Regions from separate parts of the Ruegeria sp. CDSB013 genome, predicted to be linked through region 2. Evidence: riboswitches for the same ligand, from Rfam matches in the RefSeq annotation. Region 2 holds a riboswitch; each other region holds the start of a gene.
The links. Region 2 has a riboswitch for cobalamin ahead of AC2FJF_RS18125 (hypothetical protein). Riboswitches for the same ligand answer to the same signal wherever they lie in the genome.
Positions count from the first base shown of each region.

Region 1: another riboswitch for cobalamin. It lies ahead of AC2FJF_RS23045 (metal ABC transporter ATP-binding protein); the one in region 2 lies ahead of AC2FJF_RS18125 (hypothetical protein).
Region 3: another riboswitch for cobalamin. It lies ahead of AC2FJF_RS15150 (DUF1636 family protein); the one in region 2 lies ahead of AC2FJF_RS18125 (hypothetical protein).
Region 4: another riboswitch for cobalamin. It lies ahead of AC2FJF_RS08940 (DUF1636 family protein); the one in region 2 lies ahead of AC2FJF_RS18125 (hypothetical protein).

Region 1 covers NZ_JBXWPA010000021.1:9,521-14,210, forward strand. The annotation lists gene AC2FJF_RS23030 (hypothetical protein) at 44-286, shown strand; gene AC2FJF_RS23035 (metal ABC transporter solute-binding protein, Zn/Mn family) at 367-1,266, opposite strand; gene AC2FJF_RS23040 (metal ABC transporter permease) at 1,263-2,165, opposite strand; gene AC2FJF_RS23045 (metal ABC transporter ATP-binding protein) at 2,158-2,916, opposite strand; cobalamin riboswitch at 3,146-3,356, opposite strand; gene AC2FJF_RS23050 (acyltransferase family protein) at 3,665-4,690, shown strand, end outside.
Region 2 covers NZ_JBXWPA010000011.1:143,801-148,490, reverse strand. The annotation lists gene rsgA (ribosome small subunit-dependent GTPase A) at 1-360, shown strand, start outside; gene AC2FJF_RS18130 (alpha/beta hydrolase family protein) at 369-1,226, opposite strand; cobalamin riboswitch at 1,371-1,590, shown strand; gene AC2FJF_RS18125 (hypothetical protein) at 1,675-2,082, shown strand; gene AC2FJF_RS18120 (protein-tyrosine phosphatase family protein) at 2,090-2,587, opposite strand; gene AC2FJF_RS18115 (DNA polymerase III subunit gamma/tau) at 2,745-4,496, shown strand.
Region 3 covers NZ_JBXWPA010000008.1:199,590-204,279, forward strand. The annotation lists gene cobN (cobaltochelatase subunit CobN) at 1-1,108, opposite strand, end outside; gene cobW (cobalamin biosynthesis protein CobW) at 1,112-2,167, opposite strand; gene AC2FJF_RS15150 (DUF1636 family protein) at 2,164-2,553, opposite strand; cobalamin riboswitch at 2,637-2,846, opposite strand; gene AC2FJF_RS15155 (hypothetical protein) at 3,417-3,587, shown strand; gene AC2FJF_RS15160 (hypothetical protein) at 3,829-4,690, opposite strand, start outside.
Region 4 covers NZ_JBXWPA010000004.1:131,311-136,000, forward strand. The annotation lists gene AC2FJF_RS08930 (acetate/propionate family kinase) at 1-241, opposite strand, end outside; gene AC2FJF_RS08935 (bifunctional enoyl-CoA hydratase/phosphate acetyltransferase) at 234-1,628, opposite strand; cobalamin riboswitch at 1,822-2,029, shown strand; gene AC2FJF_RS08940 (DUF1636 family protein) at 2,131-2,487, shown strand; gene AC2FJF_RS08945 (ABC transporter ATP-binding protein) at 2,484-3,269, shown strand; gene AC2FJF_RS08950 (ABC transporter substrate-binding protein) at 3,280-4,230, shown strand; gene AC2FJF_RS08955 (FecCD family ABC transporter permease) at 4,232-4,690, shown strand, end outside.

The sequences.
Region 1 (4,690 bases), on a different contig from region 2:
CTTCCTCTCACTTACATGTGCGGCATCAAAATGAGGCGGACACATGATAGACGACGACCCCCAACCCGCAGGGTATTATAACACGCACGACATATGGACCTTGGACCCCACGCCTGCGGACCAGTTGGTCTATGACGCCTTTGCCTCGGGCGTTGTCGATCTTTTGCAGGTGTTGGATGACAACAAGACGATGATGTCACGGGACGTTTACGCAAGATTTTTCGCCTCGCTATTGGATCTTTCCCGTACTTTGGGAGAATACGAAGACGGCTGGAAGCCGGACTAAGCGACGTTTTCCCAAAACCCAGTGTTCCAAAGCACCGTATGAGGCGGCGGATCAAGCACCGCCTCGTGCCTGAAGACCAATTAGCTTGCGGTTGCGTTCCCAAGTGTATTCAGCAGAGTGTTCAGATTGTGCTGGAACATCGCAAGGTAGCTGGTGGCAGGGCTACCCCGTTCCGACAAGGCGTCCGAGAACAGCCGTCCACCAATCACGATTCCGGTTTCATCCGAGATCTGCTGAATCAAAGTGGGGCTTGTGATGTTTTCAACAAACAACGCGGCAGCACCATCCGCCTTCAGTTGGTCAATCAGAACAGCAAGATCCTTGGCTGATGGCTCTGCTTCGGTGTCGATGCCAACCGGCGCAAGGAAAGTCAGGCCGTAGGCGTCTGCCAAATATCCAAATGCGTCATGTGCGGTCACAACCGTGCGGCGATTGGCGGGCAGACCTGCCAGCTTTGCCTTGGTTTCTACATCCAGCGCCTCAAGCTGCGCGATATAGACCGCGGCATTGGCAGCGATTTCTTCGGCGTGCTCGGGCATCGCCTCTGTCATCACGTCGGCGACATTGGTCACGTAAATCATGCCATTCGACAGCGAATTCCAGGCGTGGGGGTCGATTTTGCCCTCGACTGTGACAGGCGTGATGCCGTCGGTGGCAACGTGCACGGTTGCGTCAGTGCCCGATTCAGCGATTAGGGTATCGGACCATGTCTCAAAGCCCAGACCGTTGACAAAGATGATATCCGCCCGGGCAACGGCCTTCGCATCTGCAACCGAAGGCTGATACACATGCGCATCCGCATCCGGGCCCACGATTGTCGTAACCGTGGCCAGATCGCCCACGACCTCTTCGACCATGTCGCCGAGGATCGAAAAGCTAGCGACGATCTTGACGTTGTCTTCTGCCGCAACGGCCGGCAATGCAGCCAAAGCAAACGACACAGAGGCAATGCCGGCGTAGAGTGACTTTACAAGAGTCATTGTGCTCTCTCTTCTTGTTGAATTTGGGCAATGGGGATGTCTTTGGAAACAGACGGTTTGCGCATCCGTCTGCCAAAACCAAGGGGACCGAAAATAGCCGAGAACAGAAAGAACCCACCGGCAACCAAAACGATCGCCGGGCCGGACGGCGTGTCCGGGAACAAGTAGGACAGGGTCAGGCCGATCCAGCAACTGGACAAGGCAAACACAAAGCCCAGGACCAGTTGCCCGGTGATCGTACTGGCCCAATAGCGCGCCGCAGTTGCGGGCAGGATCATCAAGCCAACGGCCATCAACGTTCCCAGTGTTTTGAACGCGGCCAGCAGGTTCAGAACCAACAGCAGCATAAAACCCTGATCTACCAACCACGGTCGGCGCGTCTGCGTTTCGAAGAAAACCGGATCACAGGTGCTGACAATCAGCGGACGAAGCAGAACGGCGAATGCCAACAATGTTACCGTCGCCACCCCTCCGACAAGGATCATCGACGCGTCGTCGATCCCAAGGATTGATCCGAACAGGAAGCTTTTTAATGGGACTGCGGACCCTGCTGCAGACAGAATAAAGATACCCACCGCCAGTGCGATCAGATACAGCGAGGCAAGGCTGGCATCGCTGCGCAGGATCGTCCGGCGTGCGAGAAAGGCGGTCAAAATGGCGACGCCAACACCCGCGATAAGCCCTCCGACCAGCAGTGACATGACTGACAAGCCCGCCGTGACAAAGCCGATGACGATGCCCGGGGTAATCGCGTGGGCCATGGCCTCACCAGCCAGCGATAGGCGACGCAGAACAAGAAATGCCCCCACCGGCGCGACCGAAGCCGACAAAACCGTGGTTGCCACAAAAGCGCGACGCATGAAGGCAAAGCTCCACATTTCGACGATCAGGTCATACATTGGCGTGCTCCGCTGTTGAATGGGTGCCACGGAACATCCAGGACGCCTGACTTTCCGAGAGGTATCCTTGTGCAACCAGCCGGTCTGGTGTCAGAACGTCATTCACCGGTCCATGGGTCGCCTCTTGCCCGCCCAAAAGCAGCGCGTGGCTGCAATAGTCCAGTACCGAGGAAAGATCGTGCACCACCAAAACCACCGCGCGCCCCTCATCGCGCCATCGGCGTATAATCGACAGCAGATGCGCCTCAGTACTTTGGTCGACGGCGGCAAACGGTTCATCCAGCAGGATCAGCGGCGCGTCCTGCATGATAACCCGTGCGAACAGCGCGCGCTGCAGTTGCCCGCCCGATAGCATATGCAGAGGCCGGTCAGCGATATCCAGTACCCCGGCCTCATCCAGCGCGGCGGCCATCCGGTCACGTGCCGCGGCGTCCAGCCCGGTACGATAACCAAACCCGCGCCAAGCACCCATCGCGGCAAGATCCCTCACACGGATGGGAAATCGGCGGTCGAACTCGGTCATCTGCGCCAGGTACCCGATGTCACCAGGACGGCCCTGCGGCCAAGTCAAACTGCCCGAAAGCGGATCCATCAAGCCCAGCAGCATCTTTACAAATGTGCTCTTGCCCGACCCGTTCGCACCAAGAACGGCCAGGGTTGTCCCGGACGCGATATCCATGGAGAGGCGGTGAAACAATGTCAGGTCGCGGTAGCCCAACGTCAGATCTCGGATTTGTAAAACGGCCGACATCAAATCACCGCGTAAATCGCGAGCCACAAGATCGCCGACAGCGCCAGAGCCCCCGTGACCAGCACCGGAACACTAAATTCCGTCAAGCACTTACCCCTTTGGGTGTCAGCTTTTTGCAATGACAACGGCAACGCCTCCTGTGTTCGGACAGGGGCAAAGCGAGCGCAAGTTCGTGCACGGTACGGACCGCTTGAAACATTGTCATCTCCCTCTGGGACACCCCGCCCAGGTTCATAAATTTCGGATGGCAGGTCTCCTGACTTGCGGGTCAAAGCTATCCCGATCCTTCCCAGGCTATTGCCCAGTGGACGATCTCGGGTCGCTCGCCGCCTACAGTTGCGGGGGCAGTCACGGAATTGGTCTTTTCACAGAACCGCACCGTATTCCCTTTTATCCCTGACCGCAGAATACAGTCGGGAACCATCACGTGGACCAAATACGAATTGATTTGATTCGACAAGAGCGCGAACCAATCGGTGATGGCAATTTGTACCAGGCTCCAATCAGCCAAAAAAATTCTACGATAAGGGTGCTAGCAATGGCAGTGACTTCGCGGGGCTCACTCAGAAGTTTTCAGCCTGGGTCTTGCAACGACCGGAACGCATAAACCTGCCAATACTTTGTTCGATTGGCTGCGGCGGCTCAAAGTTCCTCGACACACTCTTGACGACAGATGCGCTTCGAAAGCTCACAGGCCCGAGCACAAAATACAAGAGTGGGTTTTGATTAAATGCTGTAACGGAAAGAAATTGATGGCCTTCGCAGCATTGCAGTTTTACCAGTGGTTCTTTTTCATTCCGGCATAAGCCTGTTCAGTGGAGGTTTTTTAGGCGTAGACGTTTTCTTCGTTATCAGCGGATATCTAATAACCTCTATTATCCTTGATGATCTTGGAAAAAATAGCTTCTTTCTTTTGAAGTTCTACGAGCGTCGGGCCCGACGGATCTTGCCTGCCCTGAGTGTCGTCGTACTGGTGTGTATTCCTATCGCTTGGTTTACCATGCTGCCCGATCCACTGGAAAACTTCGGCCAGAGTGTCGTGGCCACGATGTTCTCTCTGAATAATGTTCTTCTCACGCTAACAAGTGGATACTGGGACCTCGCGTCCGAGTTCAAACCTCTGGTTCACGCATGGAGCCTGGCAGTTGAAGAACAGTTTTACATAGTTTTTCCGCTTTTGCTTATGGCCCTGTACCCGGTACTTAAACACAGAACGGATCTGCTGGTTTGGGCTATCATCGGGTCCAGTTTCCTGGCGAGCGTACTGTTGGTTCAAACCCACCCGGAGAGCACATTTTATCTTCTGCATACACGCGCCTGGGAACTCGGATTCGGTGCATTGGGGGCCTGTTGGGAAAATAGGCGCAAGGTTAGAGCGAGCAACAGTCTTTCGCTACTTGGCCTTATTGCGGTGATTGCATCTATGGTGATCTTTGACGGGACCATGCAACACCCGTCATACCTGACAGCCGTTCCGGTCGTCGGGTCTTTGCTCGTTCTCCTCTATGCAAAGGAAGGCACTTTTGTCGCCAAACTGCCGAGCATCAGAATTCTGGTTGGCATTGGCCTGATCAGCTACAGCCTGTATCTCTGGCACCAACCAATTTTCGCATTTGCGCGCATTGCTAGCTTTGAAGAACCCAGCCCGTATTTTCTTGCCAGCTTGATACCATTTGCATTCCTTTTGCCCTATCTGACCTGGCGTTTTGTCGAACAACCGTTCCGCAACAAAAACGCGATCTCTCTTTCACGCCTTGTTGTTTCGTGCACCGCA
Region 2 (4,690 bases):
ACTGCCCGCGCGTTGCATCCGATGCAGAACGGAGGCTGGTTGATCGATACACCCGGCATGCGGGCTTTGCGGTTGCTGGATGCACAAGATGGCGTCGATGAGGTCTTTTCCGACATTCTTGAATTGGCTCAGACCTGCCGCTTTTCCGATTGTCAGCATCAGGCCGAGCCGAGCTGCGCCGTGCAGGATGCGATTTCCAACGGAACACTGGACGCTGAGCGGTTAGAGCGCTGGCGAAAGCTGCGGCGCGAGGATGAGAGGAACTCGGAAACCGTGGCGCAGTCTCGTGCGCGCGACAAGGCCTTTGGTAAGATGGTACGATCGGTGATGCAGGACAAGAAATCCCGAAAAAAGCTGTAAGTACCGGCTCAGGCGATTAACCGGGGCCATATGGCCGCATTTCGGCGCGCAAATGCGCCGATGTGACCGACCCCGGCCAATCCAAAGTCTTTCGGCGACAACTGATGCCGGCGGGCTTTGGGACCGTAAAGATCGGCCAGGCGCCAAACCGCGTTCGGGGGCACCACCTGATCATCGTCCATTGTGAACAGATCGACGGGTGTTTCCGACGCAGCCCAACGGGCGTCTGGAAGGCTTTTGCCGATATCCGGCACGTAGCTCAGCGCAGCGGTGCACCATTTGCGCCACTGCCAGTAGACACGTGCCGGAAGGTCCGAGCCGAACCCAAGTGCCTTTCCCGGCAGGTATCCCAATGCCTTAACCAGCAATGGCGGGTGGGCATACCAGAACATTGTCGCCAGTGCGCGATACGGCCAGGGGTGGTCGGATACCGTCACCAAACCTGAACAGACACAGATCATCCGGTCGATCTGCTCAATATCGGGCTGAATTGGCCCCAGCATTCCACCCACCGAATGGCCAATGCTCCACTGTTGCGCGACAGGAAACCTGCGCCGCATTTCAGTGCGGGCAGCGGGCATGTCGATCAACGCCCAATCGGCCATCGTGGCCTGCGAATCGCGCAGACGCCCCTTTAGAGAGTGGCCAAAATCGCGATAGTCATAGGTCAGACAGGCCATACCCTGTTCTTCCACCAGCCACCGCGCAAAATGCTGGTAATAGTCGCGCGGTACGCCTGTGGCTGCATGGACTACAACCGCCACATCAGGTGCCGAGGCAGGCATATACAGCCGTGCCGACAGTTCGGCCTCTCCGGCAGAAAACGTGAAATCTTCGGTCAAAACGACCGGAGTGTTGTCCAACATGGTGCCCTCGCAAGCATCTGAACTATTCGGTTCACATATGGCATATCGGCGCTTTTGCGCGACTAGAGTCAACAGATTTTCAAAGTGACCAAGCGTCCACTTGAACGATGGAAAACAGCCCGCTTGACTCAAGCCACCTACAACCGCTAGCGATGAGGTGATGGTTCTCGTCCTTATATTGGGGCGGGATGAAAAGGGAACTCGGTGCGGTCCAGCCCGGCAATGCCGGAACGGACCAAGGCCGCGACTGCCCCCGCAACTGTAAGCGGTAAGCAATGCCGAAAAACCACTGGCCGAAAGGCTGGGAAGGTCGGCAAAGCAATGACCCGCAAGTCAGGAGACCTGCCATCAAAGTAAAAACCGAAACTCGGGCGGGGTGTCCGGGCAGGTCTTCAGTTGACTGAAACACCTGTTCCACGTCCCCCGCTCACCGCGCGGAGGGCGCATTATGATCTGGAAGACAACGACCCACGAGTTCACCGCCACCCTGTGCCAGAAAACGGGGAAAACCTGCCCCGCATTGGCACAAATGGCTCGGGCCTTGGCCGAGGCGATGGCAACAGCACAACCAATGACGACCAGCGAATTTGAGGTGGACGGTTCCAGCGAACTGACCCATTGCGGCGAGGGCTGCACGGCTCGGTTTCGCGCTAGCCCGTCCCGGATCAGGGTCTATTGCGGCGCGAACGCAGACGACTCGGCAGATATGTTGGACGACTACGCCGATATGATGTTCAGCCCTGAATTCGCCACTCTGCCAACAGGTGTATTGACCGCCTTGCCTTGCGCAATGCTCGAGGCATCGGCACTTGCGCCGCGACCGTCACAGCACATCGTGCAGCAAGCAACAGCCTGATTTTGCTTCACCGATCGCTCTGGGTCGGCTTCATGGCCCAGGCCATCTGCTCATCCGTTTCCACCGCGCAGGGTCGAGCCAAGCGTAACCGGATTAGCGCGTGGTTTGGGTCTTCACCGCTTTCCACCATGAGCCTAAGCGCGACCATCCCCGACCGCCCACAACCGCCCCGGCAATGCACCAGCACGCGTCCACCCTCGGACAGCACCTGCCGGGCGGCTGCGCTGGCTTGAGGCCAAAGAGTTTCGATTGGCAGGGGCGGCGTGCCAAAATCCTCGATCGGAAGATGCACCCAGGTCGCGGGTCTGCTTTGAACGTCTCTACCAAAACTGCCTGCACCGACCTGCTGCATCTCGGCCTCAGTGGTCATTGAAATCACCAGATCAGGGTTCCAGTCCTGTATCACCCTCAGATCATCCACATACCCGCCGCCGCCGCCAGGCAAGGGGGACAACGCCAAAGTGCCTGAGCCAACAGGCAGTGCGTAGATTGCAAATTTTGCCAAAGCTTATGCTCCTACTGCCACCGGCTTACCAGGTTTTGACAGCCGGTTTATCCCGCTTACAGACGCAGTCCAAACCGAAATTCCACGAAGCCTGCTGTGGACGCGAGCGGCCCGGGTCTCTACGCTACATTTCTGACACGAATCTGACAGAGCAGACATGACCGAAACGCCCAGCCCCGCCTATCAGGTTCTTGCCCGCAAGTACCGCCCCGAAACCTTTGCAGATCTGGTTGGACAGGACGCAATGGTGCGCACGCTAAAAAATGCGTTCGAAGCGGATCGGATCGCGCAAGCCTTCATCATGACCGGCATTCGCGGTACAGGTAAAACCACCACTGCCCGGATTATCGCCAAAGGTATGAACTGCATCGGTCCCGATGGTGAAGGCAAACCAACGACCGAACCTTGTGGCCAGTGCGAGCATTGCATTGCCATCATGGAAGGACGCCATGTCGACGTGATGGAGATGGACGCCGCCAGCCGGACCGGTGTGAACGACATTCGCGAGATTATCGACAGTGTCCGATATCGTGCCGCCAGTGCGCGCTACAAGATCTATATCATCGACGAAGTTCACATGCTGTCGACCAGCGCCTTCAATGCCCTGCTCAAAACGCTTGAAGAACCGCCCGAGCACGTAAAATTCATCTTTGCGACGACCGAGATTCGCAAAGTTCCAGTGACAGTGCTGTCACGATGCCAGCGGTTTGACCTGCGCCGGATCGAACCCGAAGACATGATTGGCCTTCTCAACAAGATCGCAGCGGCTGAGAATGCGCAGATCGCAGAAGACGCGCTTGCTTTGATCACGCGCGCGGCCGAAGGGTCTGCCCGCGATGCAACATCGCTGTTGGATCAAGCGATTTCACATGGTGCCGGGGAAACCAGCGTCGATCAGGTTCGGGCAATGCTGGGCCTTGCAGATCGCGGGCGCGTGCTGGATCTGATGGACATGATCCTGCGCGGTGATGCGGCTGGAGCATTGACCGAGTTGAGCGGCCAGTATGCCGAAGGGGCCGATCCGCTGGCCGTTCTGCGCGATCTGGCCGAGATCACCCATTGGGTTTCCGTGGTCAAAATCACGCCCGATGCCGCCGATGACCCCACCGTCTCACCGGATGAACGTGCGCGTGGTCAACAGATGGCCGAGGCGCTGCCAATGCGGGTGTTGACGCGCATGTGGCAGATGTTGCTGAAAGCGCTGGAGGAGGTCTCCGCAGCACCCAACGCGATGATGGCCGCCGAAATGGCAATCATTCGTCTGACCCATGTGGCCGATTTACCAAGCCCCGAAGAACTTATCAAACGACTACAGGATGCACCTCCCCCCCCACCAAGCGGGGGACCTGGCGGTGGTGTGGCTGTGCCAACTCATGCACCTACGCAGGCGACATCCTCTACGCATCTCTCGGCCCAGCGCGGGCCGGCAGGGGCACCCACCGCAGCGCTTGCCCAGGACATCCAGACCGCGCTGGCACGCTATCCAACCTTCGAACACGTAGTCGAGTTGATCCGTACCAACCGGGACGTAAAACTGTTGGTTGAGGTCGAAAACGGCGTGCGTCTCGTCTCGTATTCCCCGGGACGGATCGAGTTCACGCCAACGGACAAAGCGCCGACCGATCTGGCGCAAAGGCTTGGTTCAGCCTTGCAACGCTGGACCGGAAACCGATGGGCCGTCTCAATCGTGGCCGACGGGGACGCGGCAACAATCGCCGAGGTTCGAGACGCGGCTGATCTGGCGTTGAAAGCGCAGGCCGAACAACACCCACTGGTTCAAGCCGTTCTGATGCAGTTCCCCAAAGCGCGCATCAAACGGATCGAAACCCCGGAAGAACGCGCCGCCAAGGTCGAAACCGAAGCCCTGCCTGAGGTCGAAGACGAATGGGACCCGTTCGAGGAGGATTAACAGCTGCACTTTGCACACATCGATGCGGTCTACTACGAAGCATGCGAAGTATTTAACCCTGGCTGGGATGGCGAACCGGTTAGCGAATTGGTCGAAGCAGTTGCTCTCACCTTGCATCCGGTATCCATGGTCTTGCTGGTGTTGTCTGCTATAGCAATCTGGCGCGGAAACCTATGGATCGCATTGGCGACGTC
Region 3 (4,690 bases), on a different contig from region 2:
TCAGGTTCAGCCAGCCGACGACACGGTCGATGATGGCCTCGATCCGTTCCGGTTCAGCCCGGTGGGCAAAACGTGAATACTCCAGATGCGGGTCACGCTTGCCCGGTTCCTTGAACGAGGCAATGCCTGCAGAAATTCGCCCGTCCACTTCAGGCAGGACAACGTGCATAGCCAAATCAGCGGGCGAAAGACCGCGTTCCGCCTCGGCCCAGGCTTTGCGGCGGGACGTTGCGAGAGCAACCTGAAACACCGGAACATCGGCAGCGTCCAGCGGCGATGTACCCGATGCGCCTTTGCCCGAGAAGGAAGTGGCGTTGATAATGGCCGACGGTTTAATGGCGGCGATGTTCCCGCGCAGCCAATCGGCGGCGGCAGGTGCTTTTAGCGAGGGGGCGAACATGCCTACTGCTTCGAACCCGCGTTCCCGCAATCGGCGGATCAGGGCTGCGACCGGGGCGGTGTCTGCAGATGTCAGATAAGCCCGGTAGAAGGTCACGAGGATACGCCTCGCGTCGCTCGAGAATGCTGTTTCGACCGGGATTACGCCACGATCCGGGCACCACGCACCGCACTTTGGCAAGGTCTTTGCGCCCATCACCGGCCCGGCATAAAGCCCAGCCGCCAGCGCCATTTGTGCCAAGGCCGCTTGCGCCGCGACTTCGCCGCCGGTGTCACACAGATGCGCAAGCCGCCGCAGGGTTGAGACGGGCAGGGTGGAGTAATCATCCAGCCGCGTATCCTCACGCCCATCGGCAGGTAGGACGGCCAGTGCGATCCCCTTGGATTGCGCCAGCGCCAGAACTTGCTGCAAGCCATAGGACCAGTAAGGCACGCCGCCGATCAAACGGATCAGAATGCCCTTGGCGCCCTCGAGCGTTTGCTCGACATAAGTGTCGACGGACAACGGGTGTTTCAGTGCTGTCAGGTTGGCCAGCCGCATTGTCGGCATTCGCCCTTCGGCCCCGCCACCGCGATGCCAGCCCGCCGCGAAAGCACCAAGGTCACTGTCCGAAAAGGACAGCACCACCAGATCCGCCGGACTTTGGCCCAGATCGGTCGGGGTCTCGGTTTCCTCGAGCCCGTGGCTTTCGCGGAAGACGACGTGCATGGCTTACTCGGCGGCCTCGGTCACGCCCACGAGGATATCGCGGATCGCGGCCTCTTTGATGTCGTCGTGTTCGGCGATGACCACCAGACGCGAACGGCGCTCTTCACCGGGTTCCCACGGGCGGTCATACTGGTGACGTACGCGGGCACCAACGGCCTGCACCAGCAGACGCATGGGTTTGCCCTGAACGGCGGCATAGCCTTTGACGCGCAGGATGTTCAGCTCATTGGCCAGACGTTCGATATTGGCGACCAGTTGGGCCGGGTCGGTCTGTTCAGGTAACTCGACGATGATGCTTTCGAAATCGTCGTGTTCGTGGTCGTGATGGCCATCGTGATGCGACGGACGGGCATCCATGTCATCCTCGGCGGCCGCTTCCAGCCCCAGCACGACGCGCACGTCTACGGCACCTTCGGCGACTTCGACCACTGGCAGCGGACGCGGAGCTTCGGCGGCGATGACTTCTTTGGCTTTCGCCACACCTTCGGCGCCCGCCAGATCGGGTTTTGTCAGCAGGATGATGTCGGCGCACGAGATCTGATCCTCGAACACCTCTGACAGGGGCGTTTCGTGGTCGATCGAGTCGTCAGCCAGGCGCTGGGCGTCCACGGCTTCGACATTCGGAGCGAAGCGCCCGGCGGCGACGGCCTCGGCATCGGCCAGAGCGATCACACCGTCAACGGTGATCTTAGAACGGATATCCGGCCAGTCGAACGCCTTCAGCAGCGGCTTCGGCAGCGCCAGACCAGAGGTTTCAATCAGAATGTGATCGGGGCGCGGCTCCAGCGCCATCAGTGCCTCGATGGTCGGAATGAAGTCATCGGCTACGGTGCAGCAGATGCAGCCATTGGCCAGTTCCATGATGTTTTCCGCCGGGCAATCCGGAATGGCGCAGGATTTCAGGATATCGCCATCGACGCCAACATCGCCAAATTCATTGACGACCACAGCCAGACGCTTGCCCTGCGGGTTCTGCATCAGGTGCTTGACCAGCGTGGTCTTGCCCGAGCCCAGAAAGCCGGTGATCACGGTGACGGGAAGTTTTTCAAGATTGCTCATTTCAGGGCTCCAATCGGGGGAATGCGGGCCGCACAGTTTTTGCGGAAATGCTCGGGGCGCTCACGCCATTTCACCAGACCGTCTTCAGCGGCCAGATATTTGGTGACGCCTTCGACGATGGTCTCGACATGGTCGGCCTCGTCGAGGTTTTCATAGACGAAGGTCCATCGGGACGGGCCACCACGCAAAACGATCGAACATCCCTGATCACAATTCGACAGGCATTCCACCGGCTTCAGGTCCACGCCGTCAGGCAAGCCCGCCTGTTCAAGCGCTGTGTGCAGCAAAGTGCCGGGTCGCTGAGCGTCATCTTCGATGGGCAACCCACGGCGGCATGTCGTGCAGACCAGCAATTCGACTGGTGCGGTCTCGGTCACGTCTCTCATCCCCCTAATCCTTTGTACGGGGGACGGGGTTTCATGCGGGCCACGTGTGCGACATGGACCCGACACCGGAACACCCCGCCCGGTTTCAACTTCGGGTGCTGGCAGGTCTCCCGGCTTGCGGATGTCAGAGCGTTTGCCCTGTCGGATGTCCCGCCTTCCCGGCCTATTGGGCCAGTGGCTTTGGGCACCCTCTCCGGTCACGGTCGCGGGGGCGGCTGTGCTTGGCGATGACATCGCTGGCACATTCCCTTTTCATCCATCCGAGGATGGACACCAACGCATGCGACATGCGGCACGGGCAGGGGGCTTGTCAAGCACGACTGAGGATTGAAAACCGGTTAAGTCAGAAAAGCGACCAGCCGAAGTCAGTCAGCGGCATCCGATGCGATCCGATCACGAAGCCAGGAGCAAAACAGCCCCGCAGCCGCGGATGATTGAGCGCTTCCGGGCTTGGCAATCAGGTAGTGCGGTTGTGTAAACGGAATCGCTGGACCGGCAATCGCAACAGGCGCGCCTTGGGCAATCGCGTTCTGTGCGAACCTTTGGGCAATATTAAGGAAGCGGGCAAAGGCGCGACAAAGACAAAGCACATCCCTCTACCACTGTCGCATTGTGCGTCGCGCCGTTTGTTCGCGGGAAAAGATTTGGCACGTGTGGCATTACTTTCAAACCGCTTCGACATTTAACCCCGGACATCAACGGCGACGGTTATGCTGTTCCAGAAGCCAGTAGGAACATGATACCCAAGTGTATACGCCCGGATTTGCGAAAGCAGCGCAGAAAGCTAAGTGTTTGAAAAGAAGTGGAGGCGAGTACCAATTTCGAACTTGCGTAAAGGAATTAAATTTCTTAATAAATAACAATTGTTTAGTGAGATTTTATCGGTACGTGGGCTTGCGAATGTTGCGGGATTGTTGGTTGAAATTGTTCATTGGCTTAACGCCATCAAGGATGATGCTCGATTTTTGGTTCAAGTGGATTTTGGTGCAATGATCACAGCAACGCTGATTGCTTTCAGGCGCGTCGCAGCCTGAATGCGCCGTCACTCGACCTTCCGCCCGTCAAGATATGAGCCGGTGTTCGGATACCTTAAACGCTGCTTCAATAGCTGCACGATTTCGTCGGCAACAACTGCCATTTTTCATTTGAAAGATTCTGATGCCGGTTTGCCAGAGTAGTCAGTTGTATACGTAATTCTTCATCCGGAATGGAGCTGTCTAGAGCCACCGACATAATGCTGGGGCTTACAACGCGTGCTAAAACAGTTGAGCGCCGTTAGACAATTGCTCCCGGATCGAACGTCGCGTTCTGGAGGTGTCTAAACCTGGTTCGTTCGTGAAGGTAAGTGTCGTGAGCGAACTTTTCCTCCGGTAGTCGTTTCTCTGCGATCTTCCGATGGAACCTTACAAGTCTAGCAACGTCTTTGACTACAGTGGTGGTCGTTTTCAGTGCATCCAGCTTTTTGTCCGAACGGATGTATTCTCGAGCGTCCGCTTTCCACTTGAAACCTGCGAAAAGCAAAGCGTTTGAATCGAGTAGCAGTCGCACCGTGCGACTTTCCCCCATCGAAATGGTTATGCCAGGCTCCACCAAATGATGATGTAGAATAAAGTTCCTTAGACCCATGGCAAAACTATGCGCGCCGGAGTTCTTCCCGATTACCCTTCCAATTCCCCGGGTGTAAGATTCACTGTTTTCCAGCTTGGTGTATTTTCGGATACGTCTGCAAACATCTACGTATGAAGCATAAAGCGCAGAGAATGTTAAAAGATTGGATGTTGCCTTAGATTGTTCTCGAGCATACGCAGAGTTATCTGAGCGCTTGAACTCAAGAACGGTGTCCATCCCTGCCGTAGCCGCATTCAAACCAAGGCTTGCTTCCAGCATTGCGGCATGCACCCTTTCTAAGTTCTCCAGTGCGGTATGAACTTTATGGTAAGGGGAAAAGCGCAATGCGTAATTCCACGATTCCTCTTGCAGCTTTGAAGTGTATGCGGCGAAACCCTCTGGATGATCCGTGCTGCTTTCTGCAATATATGTTGCGACCGTCAGCGCTCGGTTTAACTCGGCGAGCTGACCGTCTCCAAAGTCCCATCTCAGTAGGTCGACTTGAGAGAAACACTTCGCTAATTGAAAC
Region 4 (4,690 bases), on a different contig from region 2:
GCAGGTATTCGCGGGTAAGTTCAAGAAACGCATTGATGGCCTCGTCATGTGTTTTGGCTCCAGACAACTGACGGTCGACAGACCGCCCCCCTGCTGATTGGGCCAACAAGCGTGGTGCATCCCCCAACCGCTCGATCTGACCGCGCCAGCGCATACTGGGACGTCGGTCCTCGACCAGTTCGTAAAGCGCGAATTTCAACGAGGACGACCCGGCATTCAGTGCCAAAACATGTTCAGCCATGGATTTTGCCTTCATTCGCAATTGCATGCAGCGCCGCGACAGCACAAGACGCCAGCCGCGAAGCATCATCATCTGCCCGAGATGTCAGGATAATCGGTGCCGCAGCACCTATCACGACGCCGGCAGCCTCGGCATGCGAGATATATGTCAGCTGTTTGGCTACCATGTTGCCGGCTTCGATATTCGGAACAACCAGAATGTCTGCGACCCCCGCGACCGGTGAGGTGATGCCTTTTGTCCGCGCGGCGTTCAGATCAACCGCATTGTCCATGGCCAAGGGGCCATCGACCAGCCCGCCGGTGATCTGTCCACGCTCGGCCATTTTCGACAACAGCGCCGCATCGACAGACGACGGTAAATGCGGGTTGATGGTCTCAACCGCCGACAAGACGCCAACCTTGGGCATCTCGATGCCAATAGAATGCGCAAGATGGATGGCGTTTTGAACGATATCGGCCTTGGTTTCGAGATCCGGTGCGATATTCACCGCCGCATCGGTAACCATGATGGGCCGGGACATGCCCGGCACGTCCATAACGAACACATGCGACAAGCGTCGCCCGGTCCTCAGGCCGTTTTCGCGGCGAAGAACGGCGCGTAAAAGGACATCTGTGTGCAAGTGACCTTTCATCAGCATCCGGGCCTTGCCTTCGACGACCAGATCGACGGCGCGACGAGCAGCCACATCGTGGCCTTTGGCTTGGATAATTTCAATTCCGGCCAAATCCGCTCCAAGCTGGGCGGCAGCGGCGGTGATTTTGTCCGGGTCGCCCACCAAAATCGGCGTAATGATGCTGTTTTCCAACGCCAGCAACGCCCCGCCCAGCGAATTTGGCTCCTCTGGCGCAACGATCGCTGTGGGCATCGGGTCCAGAGGACGTGCCTTTTCCAACAAAGCGTCGAAGTGCCGGTGACGTTGAACGATCAGTCCCGGCATCTCAACCGAGTCGAAGGTCAAATGCCGCGACGGTGGTGTGACCTGTACGGTACCGCTCAGGATCAATGCGTTATCCCCGACCCGGCGCACCTCGGCGGAACAGGTCAGGTCGCCGTCTTCACGCTTTTCGGTAACAGCCACAAAGGCGGTCAGTTCTTCGCCCGCCATAACCGGAGCATGAAAACTCAGGTCCGCCCGACGTGTTTGCGTACCGGCCCCCGGTAAGATGTTTCCAATGACTGCAGCCACCAGACCCGCGGGCCACAAGGCGGGCGCGACAGCCTCGGGGTGTCCATCTCCATCTCCGTCATAGGCCGCCAGATTCAGCGGGTTGTGGTCACCCGAAGCCGAGGCAAACGCGTACAAGTCGTCCACGGTGCACAATCGGGTGACCTGCGCCTTGTCGCCTACCTTCAGTTGAGAATAGGTTCTGTTTTCTTGAATTTTCATCTCAACCGGCTTTGTTTACGAATGCGTGTTCGTCGTTTTAAACATTGGATGTGCGGCCCTTCCGGAACCAGAACATATCCACCTTTGTCCCTACATTTCTGCGACGCAGCGTAGTCAGATCGTTGGCAAATGACAAATGACCTCTGTGCGTGGGGCGCTGAGTATTATCGCTTGACCCAAAATCGGAACTCGGGCAAGCATCACCCACGATGGTTCCCTATGGTTCGCCAAGGGATGAAAAGGGAATACGGTGAGGTTGCCAACAAGCGCCAAGTCCGTGACTGCCCCCGCAACTGTAAGCGGTGAGCGACGCCAAATACCCACTGACCCCAAATGGGTCGGGAAGGATGGCCAAGCCACGACCCGCAAGTCAGGAGACCTACCATCCGATGTTCAACCAACCCGGGGCGGGGCGTCCTGGAAGGAGGCTTTATGACACGTCTAAGACGTGATGACATGATTGGCACCTTCTGCCCGCGCTTGGCAACAGGCGGAGTGGGCTATGTCGATCAGTCCTGATCATTTCCTTCTGATTTGCGAGACCTGCGAGGGTTCTGACCGGGCGGATTCATTGCGCGCTGCGCTTGCAAGCAAGCTTCCATCCAGTTTTGACATCCAAAGCGTTTCCTGCATGGCCGGTTGCGGTCATCCCACAACCGTCGGGTTTCAGGCATTCGACAAAGCGCAGTACCTTTTCGGTGACATCCAATCGACTGAGGACGTGGATGCTTTGGCCGAATTTGCACATCAATACCATCGCAGCGCGGATGGGTGGACCAACGCAACGCAGCGCCCGCCTGCCCTTCTTGAAAAGACCCTGGCGCGCCTGCCCCGGCTGAAGCTGGAGACAAGCGCATGACCTGCGGAGCTTTCCTTGAGGCGCGCGGGCTGGAGTATTACGCCCTGAACGGCGACGTACTGCTGCAAAACATCAATTTCGAACTGAGTGAAGGGGCCACTCTGGCAATTGCCGGCCCAAACGGTGCGGGTAAGACAACGCTGCTGAATCTTTTGTGCGGCGGTGAAGAGATTGTGCTGGGGGACGTTTTGGTAAAGGGGCGCAGCCTTCGGCAGCTTTCGGCGATGGACCGCGCCCGAATGATCGCCGTGGTCAGTCAACAGGAATCGCCGGACGGGCGTTTGTTTCTGCGCGACTACGTGGCCCTTGGGCAAATCCCGATCCGCGCCGATCGATCTGCGGCTGAGCACGCCTTGGAATTGGACCGCATCCTGAAGCTTACCGGACTGGTTGCCCTCGCTGACAAGCGGATGGCCGTATTATCCGGGGGGGAACGCCAGCGCGCTCATATCGCAAGGGCGTTAGCGCAGAACCCGTCGCTGCTGTTTTTGGATGAGCCGACGAACCATCTGGACCCGGACGCCAAGGGACGCATGCTGTCGCTGGTGGCTCAGCTGGGCATTACGGTGGTCATGATCGTCCATGATCTGGTCATGATCCCGGAATTCGCGACCCATGTCGCGTTGATGAAATCCACACGCCTGACCGGTTTCGGCCCAGTGCACGAAGTGCTGACACCCGAAAGGGTCCGTGAAACGTTCGGTGTCGATTTTCTTAGCTTTCAGCATGAAGGCCGCATGATCCCGGCACTGGATATCCGAAGAACCACTACCTCAAACTAGGGAAAGTAACATGAACAAAACTCTCTGGTGCGCTGCACTGATCAGCGGCATTGCAAGTGCCGCAACAGCGCGCGAGATCACCGTCGACAATTGCGGCGAGCCGATGGTGTTTGAAACTCAACCCGAGCGGCTGGTCGTGCACGACATGAACATGACCGACATGGCTTTTGCACTGGGTTTGCAGGACAAGATCGTGGGCCTGACGGGCATCACCGGCTGGTACAAAACCAGCCCCGAGTTTGAAACCCTGCGCGGCGACATCCCGGAACTTGCGCCCAAGTATCCAACAGTAGAAAATCTGGTCGCTGTCGAACCCGACCTTTTCTTTGCGGGCTGGTACTATGGCATGAAGCCGGGCGGTGACGTGACCCCCGACACTCTTGCGCCGTTTGGCATCAAAACGATGATCCTGACCGAAAGCTGCGTACATCTGGATAAGGATCGCCCCGAAGCCAGCATGGACCTGCTGTTCACCGACGTTCTTCGCTTGGGCAAAGTCATGCGCGTTGAGGACAAGGCAGAAAAGCTTGTTTCCGGCTGGAAAGAGGAACTGTCCGAAATTGAAACACAGACAGCCGACCTGCCGAAACCCCGCGTTTTCCTGCTGGACGGCCCCGCCGATGCCCCGTTTACGGCTGGTAAGTTTGCCATTCCCGACGCGATGATTGCTGCCGCTGGCGGCGAGAACGTCACCCATGATATGGACACCAGCTGGGGTCGTTCCTCGTGGGAGGCTGTTGCCGCTTCGAACCCGGAATTCCTGGTTTTACTTGATTATCAAACTGGAAATGGCGCCGCAGATACCTTCAAGTTCCTGCAGGACCATCCCGTGATGTCTCAGACGGATGCGGTCAGGAACGAACGCTGGATTGGTCTGCGCTACGAAGAACTGACACCCGGACCGGCAAATATCGAAGCAATTTCGAAAATGGCCAAAGCCATGCACCCGGGCCTGAACTGATATGGGCCGTCTTGGCCTTACACTCTTGCTGGGGGCGGCTGTATTGGCCGCCCTTTTGCTGACCTCGACTATCTACGGAACCACATCCATTCCGGCCTCTGACGCGCTAGCCGGTGTCTTGTTGGGCACAGGATTGATGGACGGAGAGATGTCTCCGCTCCACCGCATCGTGTTTGACCTGCGCTTACCACGCGCGCTGTTTGCCGCGGTGATCGGTGCCGGATTGGGCGTCGTTGGCGTTGTCCTGCAAACCACCACACGCAACGATCTGGCGGACCCGTTTCTGTTCGGACTGTCCTCTGGCGCTGCGGCGGGAGCTGTCTTTGTCATTACAGTAACCGGAGATGTGCTGGGCTTTTGGACCCTGCCACTGGCCGCGTTTTTCGGAGGGCTTGTCGCATCAGGCATTGTGCTGGCTTTAGTTCATGGGCTGCGCACAAGCGCGCCCGAAAAACTGATC